One region of the Paenalkalicoccus suaedae genome, then DNA from elsewhere that is predicted to be linked to it. Evidence: a T-box and tRNA genes for the amino acid it is inferred to sense, from the RefSeq annotation. Region 1 holds a T-box; the other holds one or more tRNA genes.
The links. A T-box is a leader RNA that pairs with one kind of tRNA and senses whether it is charged. The one in region 1 lies ahead of thrS (threonine--tRNA ligase), so its partner is inferred to be a tRNA-Thr.
Positions count from the first base shown of each region.

Region 2: it has a tRNA-Thr gene. The T-box ahead of thrS (threonine--tRNA ligase) is inferred to sense a tRNA for this amino acid. The anticodon was not compared.

Region 1 is NZ_CP041372.2:412,726-416,921, forward strand. Features, by position in the region: gene FLK61_RS02530 (hypothetical protein) at 1-13, opposite strand, end outside; gene FLK61_RS02535 (metallophosphoesterase) at 240-1,061, shown strand; gene FLK61_RS02540 (GNAT family N-acetyltransferase) at 1,097-1,630, shown strand; T-box leader at 1,841-2,060, shown strand; gene thrS (threonine--tRNA ligase) at 2,362-4,196, shown strand, end outside.
Region 2 is NZ_CP041372.2:1,175,369-1,179,564, forward strand. Features, by position in the region: rRNA gene FLK61_RS06395 (23S ribosomal RNA) at 1-1,432, shown strand, start outside; rRNA gene rrf (5S ribosomal RNA) at 1,677-1,793, shown strand; tRNA gene FLK61_RS06405 (tRNA-Asn) at 1,832-1,906, shown strand; tRNA gene FLK61_RS06410 (tRNA-Ser) at 1,910-2,001, shown strand; tRNA gene FLK61_RS06415 (tRNA-Glu) at 2,011-2,085, shown strand; tRNA gene FLK61_RS06420 (tRNA-Val) at 2,137-2,212, shown strand; tRNA gene FLK61_RS06425 (tRNA-Met) at 2,223-2,299, shown strand; tRNA gene FLK61_RS06430 (tRNA-Phe) at 2,304-2,379, shown strand; tRNA gene FLK61_RS06435 (tRNA-Thr) at 2,389-2,464, shown strand; tRNA gene FLK61_RS06440 (tRNA-Tyr) at 2,518-2,601, shown strand; tRNA gene FLK61_RS06445 (tRNA-His) at 2,614-2,689, shown strand; tRNA gene FLK61_RS06450 (tRNA-Gln) at 2,714-2,788, shown strand; tRNA gene FLK61_RS06455 (tRNA-Gly) at 2,796-2,870, shown strand; tRNA gene FLK61_RS06460 (tRNA-Cys) at 2,880-2,953, shown strand; tRNA gene FLK61_RS06465 (tRNA-Leu) at 2,986-3,074, shown strand; tRNA gene FLK61_RS06470 (tRNA-Leu) at 3,108-3,193, shown strand; gene queG (tRNA epoxyqueuosine(34) reductase QueG) at 3,312-4,196, shown strand, end outside.

The sequences.
Region 1 (4,196 bases):
TTCTCTCTCTCATACATCATCATCTCCAAAATCAAAATCAATCTGGGCAAAACTTTTCCATGGAATATTGCTTGTTATTGCCAACTAGTTCGTTATATTTCCGCATCCGAGATACTTTAAACTATGCACTCATAACTTTTTTTACACGTACCCCTATGTGTTTATAACGTGCTTGTTAAATTTTTCTTACAGACACAAGGGATTCTGATACACTTGTCATAGAGAGGGGAACGACCATTTTGAAGAAAAAAATATTTATTTTTATACTCGGAATCGGGCTACTCAGCGCGTTTATTTACATTTCTAACAACGCTATTCAGACTACGTATGTGACGGTAGAATCAGACTCGTTAGCACCTGAATTCGATGACTATAAAATTGTGCATATCACCGATTTACATAATAAGCGATTCGGTCGTGAGCAACAGCGCCTCACGCGCCGTATTATCCGTGAAGAGCCTGATATCATCGTCTTTACAGGTGATTTGTTCGACCACAGGAAGGACGACCTAGAGGCTGGATTTGTACTGATGGAGCAGCTGGTCGCGATAGCGCCAACTTATTTTGTCACAGGTAATCACGAGTGGTCTGGCGGAATAATGGACGATCTCGAGGAGGAGCTTGCAGCCCTTAACGTCACTTTTTTAAGAAACGAGAGTCACACTCTTGAGCATGATGGAGCTACGCTGTCACTGCTCGGGATAGATGATCCGCGTGGACTTACAGCAAGCCCAATAGACGTCCTCACAGATATGATGATAGACGTTGATACAGGAAGCTTCTCGATGTTATTGTCCCATCGTCCAGAGCTAATGGATGACTATGTGGATGCAGAAGTAAATCTTGTTTTTACTGGTCACGCGCATGGCGGACAGTTCCGACTGCCGTTCATAGGTGGATTAGTTGCACCTAATCAAGGATTATTCCCAGCATATACATCAGGTATTCACGAAGAAGCAGATACGTCCATGATTGTAAGTAGAGGACTCGGCAATAGTATTATTCCATTACGATTGTTTAACCGACCGGAGATCGTGTCGGTCACGCTTCGTTCGAAGTGATTATTATATCGATATAATATAGGGGGTTTTACGAAATGAAAGCGTTTCAATCAAAGCTAGGACTTTCTTATATTGTTCGTGAAGCAAAAGTGTCAGATTCAGAAGCGATACTTCCTATCACGGAACACGTGTTGAAAGAGGGCTTCGGGGTTTCGACACCTGAAGAATTCCATGGAGATGTTGAAGTAGAGCGAGAGTGGATCAAAGGATATATCGAAGGAGAGCATCACAATCGCTTGTTTGTAGCAGAGCATGAAGGCGAGCTAATGGGACTCATTAACTTTGACTGTCCAAACAAGGCTAAGCTGCGTCACCAAGGCTCGTTTGGGATGAGCGTGGCAACGAAGTGGCGCGGCCAAGGTGTTGGAGAAGCGCTCTTAGTCACCCTGTTAGAGTTTGCATCCGAGCATGCTTCCATCGACACTGTGCGACTGGATGTGCTTGCTACAAATGAACGTGCGATTCGCCTTTACGAAAAACTAGGCTTCGTGCATGAAGGGAGAAGAGTGCGTTTTGTCAAAACGGAGGCTGGATACGAGGATTTACTGCTGATGGCAAAGCATGTATGAGACGATTTAAAAGACTAATTGCCATGTGCTACCGCCACGTGGGGGCTTTGAAAGTGGCAGTTGAGCAATTGAGGGTCCTTGTGTGGTGGACTGTGTATGTGGGGAGGACGTGTTTGGAGAAGTCAAACACAGAAACGGAGTTACCAAACACACCACTCCAAAAAACACTTGCAATCATTTTACAGGTGTCGTATGATCATACATAATTTAGAAATGGCAATGAGAAGGACATGAGCTACGATGCCGGTTATCAGAGAGGGAAGTGTTGCTGAGAGCTTCCTAACGCAGAATCGTTGTTTACCACCTTTAAGCCGTGCTTGGGAATACCCTAGTATCAAGCACCGTCGACGCAACGTTACCGCGCCAAAGCCACGTTTATTTTACGTGGGAATTTGGGTGGAACCACGAATGACTAGCATTCGTCCCTTTCATTAGGGACGGGTGTTTTTTTATTTTTAAAAGAAAAAAAGCAATGACAAGGACACCTTTATTGGTTACGGCTTTACAGAGAAGGAGGCACTGCTGAGACCCTCCTAGCTTAGGACTGATATGGACCACCTTTAAGCTATGTTGGGGAAACAATTGGAGTATCTGACATCGTCTATGCTACGTTACAGCACCAGAGTCGCAGCGCAACACGTGCGAGAACTTGGGTGGAACCACGAATCAAAGACATTCGTCCCTATTTAGGGATGCGTGTCTTTTTTTATTTTAAAAAGGAGGAATTTGACATGATTCACGTACGACTTCCAGACAATAACGTAAAAGAGGTACCAGTAAACACAACAGTAAAGGAGATCGTTGCAACCCTTCCAAGTAGCGTCCGTAAATCCGCTGTCGTTGCAGAGGTTAATGGACAACTAGTGGACCTGTCCACTAGTCTTCATAATCAAGACGATCTGCAGATCTTCTCTTCGGCTTCTGAAAATGGGGTGAATGTCCTGAGGCATACGGCTGCGCACGTTCTTGCGCAGGCAGTCCGCCGGTTGTACAAGGGTGTAAAGCTTGGGATAGGACCAGTTATCAACAATGGGTTTTACTATGACGTGCAGCTTGAGCAAGGGTTGACGGAGTCGGACCTTCGTCATATTGAGAAGGAATTGAAACGGATTATGGCCTCTAATATGCCAATAGAGCGTCTTGAGGTTAGCAAAGAAGAGGCTATGGAGCGGTTTAAGGAGGAGCCGTTTAAGCTGAAGATTTTGGAGGGGATTGATGATGGTGTGTCTCTCTACGAGCAGGGGGAGTTTGTGGATGTGTGTAGAGGGCCCCATGCTCCGTCGACAGGAGCGGTAAAGCATGTGCAATTGACGCATGTGGCTGGTGCGTATTGGCGCGGGGATAAAGACCAGGCTGTGCTGCAGCGGATATATGGTGTGGCGTTTGCTACGAAGCAGGAGCTCGATGACTATTTGTTTTTGCGAGAGGAAGCAAAGAAGCGAGATCATCGGAAGCTTGGGAAGGAGCTTGAGTTGTTTATGTTTTCGGAGGAGGCGCCGGGGATGCCGTTTTATTTGCCGAATGGGCAGGTGATTAGACAGGAGTTGATTGCGTTCTCGCGCGAGGAGCAGTCGCGAGCGTTTTATGACGAGGTGGCGACTCCGTCTCTGATGAATCAACGGCTTTGGGAGCAGTCGGGTCACTTTGATCACTATAAGGAGAATATGTATTTCTCCGAGGTGGATAAGGCGGCGTTTGCGTTAAAGCCGATGAACTGTCCGGGGCACATGCTTGTGTTTAAGCACGGGTTTTACTCGTATCGGGATTTGCCGGTGCGAATGGCGGAGTATGGGCATGTGCATCGGCATGAGTTTAGTGGGGCGTTGAATGGGCTGTTGCGTGTCCGGTCGTTTTGTCAGGATGATGCGCACATTTTTGTGAGGGAGGATCAAATAGAGTCGGAGATTCGAGCGGTCATGGAGCTCATTGACCGGGTGTATACAACGCTTGGATTTCGTTATTCGGTCGAGCTTTCGACTCGTCCAGAGGATTCTCTCGGTGATGATTCCTTGTGGGAGGCGTCCGAAGCGGCACTGGAACGTGTGTTGACGAATTCTGGTGTGGCGTATCAGCTTAATGAGGGTGATGGAGCGTTTTACGGGCCTAAAATCGACTTTCATATTAAGGATGCGCTGCGGCGGGAGCACCAGTGCGCAACGATTCAGCTCGACTTTCAAATGCCAGAAAAATTTGATTTAAGCTATATAGATGAGCGCGGCGAACGCGTTCGTCCAGTGGTGATTCATCGTGCGATTTTTGGTTCATTAGACCGGTTTTTTGGGATTTTGATAGAGCACTTTGCAGGTGCATTTCCACTGTGGCTTGCTCCGAAGCAGGTGAAGCTGATTCCAGTTGCATCGGTGCATCAGGAGTACTGTGAAGAGCTAGCTCACGAGCTACGTGATGCAGGTGTTCGAGTTTCGGTTGACGGCCGAGAGGAAAAGCTAGGTTATCGGATGCGCGAATCGCAGCTTGCGAAGGTGCCGTATATACTTGTTGTAGGAGATGCAGAAGTAGCTGGTCGCTCTGTGCAGGTGAGGCGCTTTGGCGAGAAGAGCAGTGCGGC
Region 2 (4,196 bases), 760 kb from region 1:
GGAAGTGTGCGCTGAAGCAGTGAGGCTGGTAGATAGGCAAATCCGTCTACCGTAAGGTTGAGCTGTGATCACGAGCGAAATTTAGTAGCGAAGTTCCCGATCCTACACTGCCAAGAAAAGCCTCTAGTGAGAAAGCTGGTGCCCGTACCGCAAACCGACACAGGTAGGCGGGAAGAGAATTCTAAGACGCGCGGGAGAACTCTCGTTAAGGAACTCGGCAAAATGACTCCGTAACTTCGGGAGAAGGAGTGCTCTATTAGGGTGCAAGCCCGAGAGAGCCGCAGTGAATAGGCCCAAACGACTGTTTATCAAAAACACAGGTCTCTGCGAAGCCGCAAGGCGAAGTATAGGGGCTGACACCTGCCCGGTGCTGGAAGGTTAAGAGGAGGGGTTATCCCTTACGGGAGAAGCTCTGAATTGAAGCCCCAGTAAACGGCGGCCGTAACTATAACGGTCCTAAGGTAGCGAAATTCCTTGTCGGGTAAGTTCCGACCCGCACGAAAGGTGCAACGATTTGGGCACTGTCTCAACGAGAGACCCGGTGAAATTATATTACCTGTGAAGATGCAGGTTACCCGCGACAGGACGGAAAGACCCCATGGAGCTTTACTGTAGCTTGATATTGGATGTTGGAACAGCTTGTACAGGATAGGTAGGAGCCTTGGAAACCGGAGCGCTAGCTTCGGTGGAGGCATTGGTGGGATACTACCCTGGCTGTTTTGACATTCTAACCTCGAACCGTGATCCGGTTCAGGGACAGTGTCAGGTGGGCAGTTTGACTGGGGCGGTCGCCTCCTAAAAAGTAACGGAGGCGCCCAAAGGTTCCCTCAGAATGGTTGGAAATCATTCGCAGAGTGCAAAGGCATAAGGGAGCTTGACTGCGAGACATACAGGTCGAGCAGGGACGAAAGTCGGGCTTAGTGATCCGGCGGCACCGTATGGAAGGGCCGTCGCTCAACGGATAAAAGCTACCCTGGGGATAACAGGCTAATCTCTCCCAAGAGTCCACATCGACGGGGAGGTTTGGCACCTCGATGTCGGCTCGTCGCATCCTGGGGCTGAAGTAGGTCCCAAGGGTTGGGCTGTTCGCCCATTAAAGCGGCACGCGAGCTGGGTTCAGAACGTCGTGAGACAGTTCGGTCCCTATCCGTCGCGGGCGTTGGAAATTTGAGAGGAGCTGTCCTTAGTACGAGAGGACCGGGATGGACACACCGCTGGTGTACCAGTTGTTCCGCCAGGAGCATAGCTGGGTAGCTACGTGTGGACGGGATAAGTGCTGAAAGCATCTAAGCATGAAGCCCCCCTCAAGATGAGATTTCCCATCACTTATAGTGAGTAAGATCCCTTAGAGATGATGAGGTAGATAGGTCTCGTGTGGAAGCATAGCGATATGCGGAGCTGAGAGATACTAATCGATCGAGGGCTTAACCAAGATATATAGTTTTACAGAAGGCGTCAACTAAGACGATTCTTCTTCTACATGTTCACTATCCAGTTTTGAAAGGTCAACGACCTTTACTTTGACAGACAAAAACCTGTTAAAGAAATATTTTTTCGTAAGAAGCAAGAAGATCAAGGACATGACCGAAAGAGAACCGGAGCGTGTTTGGACACGTGAGGATTCGAATGAGGGCAATGGACGCAGAGATTCGATGCTTATTAGGAAAAAATCATAGTCTAGTGACGATAGCAGAGAGGTCACACCCGTTCCCATGCCGAACACGGAAGTTAAGCTCTCTAGCGCCGATGGTAGTTGGGGGCTGTCCCCCTGTGAGAGTAGGACGTTGCTGGGCTATACATACATATTATACAAAAAGATTATTTTTACTATTCCACAGTAGCTCAGTGGTAGAGCTATCGGCTGTTAACCGATCGGTCGTAGGTTCGAATCCTACCTGTGGAGCCATATGGAGAGCTGTCCGAGTGGTCGAAGGAGCACGATTGGAAATCGTGTGTGCGGTCAAAGCCGTACCGAGGGTTCGAATCCCTCGCTCTCCGCCAGTATTTATTGGCCCGTTGGTCAAGTGGTTAAGACACCGCCCTTTCACGGCGGTAACACGGGTTCGAATCCCGTACGGGTCACCACTGTTTATTTAACATAATGACGAAGAGATTCATAGTTTATTTATCCAATATGGAGGATTAGCTCAGTTGGGAGAGCACCTGCCTTACAAGCAGGGGGTCGGCGGTTCGAGCCCGTCATCCTCCACCATTATTATTATCGCGGGGTGGAGCAGTCTGGTAGCTCGTTGGGCTCATAACCCAAAGGTCGGTGGTTCAAATCCGCCCCCCGCAACCAAATTGGCTCGGTAGCTCAGTCGGTAGAGCAACGGACTGAAAATCCGTGTGTCGGCGGTTCGATTCCGTCCCGAGCCACCATGTTTTTTTGCTGGCCTAGCTCAATTGGTAGAGCAACTGACTTGTAATCAGTAGGTTGGGGGTTCAAGTCCTCTGGCCAGCACCACTATTTATATTGACTTTCTGTCACAGGATTTGTTAATATGAATACTATGTTTTGGAGGGGTAGCGAAGTGGCTAAACGCGGCGGACTGTAAATCCGCTCCCTCGGGTTCGGCAGTTCGAATCTGCCCCCCTCCACCAGTTTCTTTTGTGGCGATTGTGGCGAAGTGGTTAACGCACCGGATTGTGATTCCGGCACTCGTGGGTTCAATTCCCATCAGTCGCCCCATTTTAAACTTACTATCATTTATATAGGGCTATAGCCAAGCGGTAAGGCATCGGATTTTGATTCCGTGACTCGCAGGTTCGAATCCTGCTAGCCCTGCCATTTTTTTGCGGAAATAGCTCAGTGGTAGAGCACCACCTTGCCAAGGTGGGGGTCGCGGGTTCGAATCCCGTTTTCCGCTCCATTTTAGTTAGGCGGCATAGCCAAGTGGTAAGGCAGAGGTCTGCAAAACCTTTATCACCGGTTCGAATCCGGTTGTCGCCTCCAATTAAATTATGATTATGCTTCTGTTTGTAAATGCCGGGGTGGTGGAATTGGCAGACACACAGGACTTAAAATCCTGCGGTAAGTGATTACCGTGCCGGTTCAAGTCCGGCCCTCGGCACCAATTAAAACTTGAATTTCTTTTACATATATCTTTGCCGGAGTGGTGGAATGGCAGACACGTCGGACTCAAAATCCGATGCCTTCACGGGCGTGCGGGTTCAAGTCCCGCCTCCGGTACCATTTTACTACTAATACGACCTTTTGGGTCGTTTTTTTATTGTCTTTTTGAGATAATAACTTATAGAAAAGCTGAAGCAACAAAACATAAATCACATTTTAGAAGGGAGGACGGTATTAAATGAATGAAACGCTCAAACAAGAGATTGTTGCATATAGTAAAAAGATTGGTATTGATAAAATTGGCTTTGCTACTGCAGATCCGTTTCAACTTATGAAAGAACGTTTAAAAACGCAACAGGAATCTGGACTTCAATCTGGATTTGAAAAAGGAACCATCGACGAGCGAACGGAGCCATCGCAGCTCTTGCCAGAAGCGAAAACAATTATTTCTATTGCCGTTGCTTACCCTTCTAAAATGAAGAATGCTCCTAAAAGTGTTCGCGGGGATCGAAAGGGTATTTTTTGCCGAGCTTCCTGGGGAGAAGACTATCATCATGTGTTACGGCGTCGTTTAGATAAATTAGAGCAATTTATTTTATCTAAAGTACCTGATGCAAAATGCGCCTCTATGGTTGATACGGGAGAACTAATTGACCGTGCCGTAGCTGAACGAGCAGGTATAGGATGGAGTGCTAAAAACTGCGCTATTATTACTCCTGAGTTTGGATCTTATGTCTACTTAGGAGACATGATCACTACGATTCCATTAGAACCAGATGTTGCAATGGAGGATCAGTGCGGAAGTTGCAATAAATGTATAGATGCTTGTCCGACTGGAGCGCTTCTTGAGGGAGGGAAACTTGACGCAAAAAAATGTGTCGCTTTTCTCACACAAACTAAGGATGTATTACCGGTGGAGTTCCGAAAAAAGCTTGGTAACAGGTTATACGGATGTGATACGTGCCAAGTAGTGTGTCCTAAAAATAAAGGCGTAGATGAGCACAGGCACGAAGAACTAGAACCAGATCCTGAGTTAGTGAAGCCATCTTTAATTCCTCTTCTTACTATGTCCAATCGAGATTTTAAGGCAAAGTATGGGTATATGTCAGGTTCTTGGCGTGGG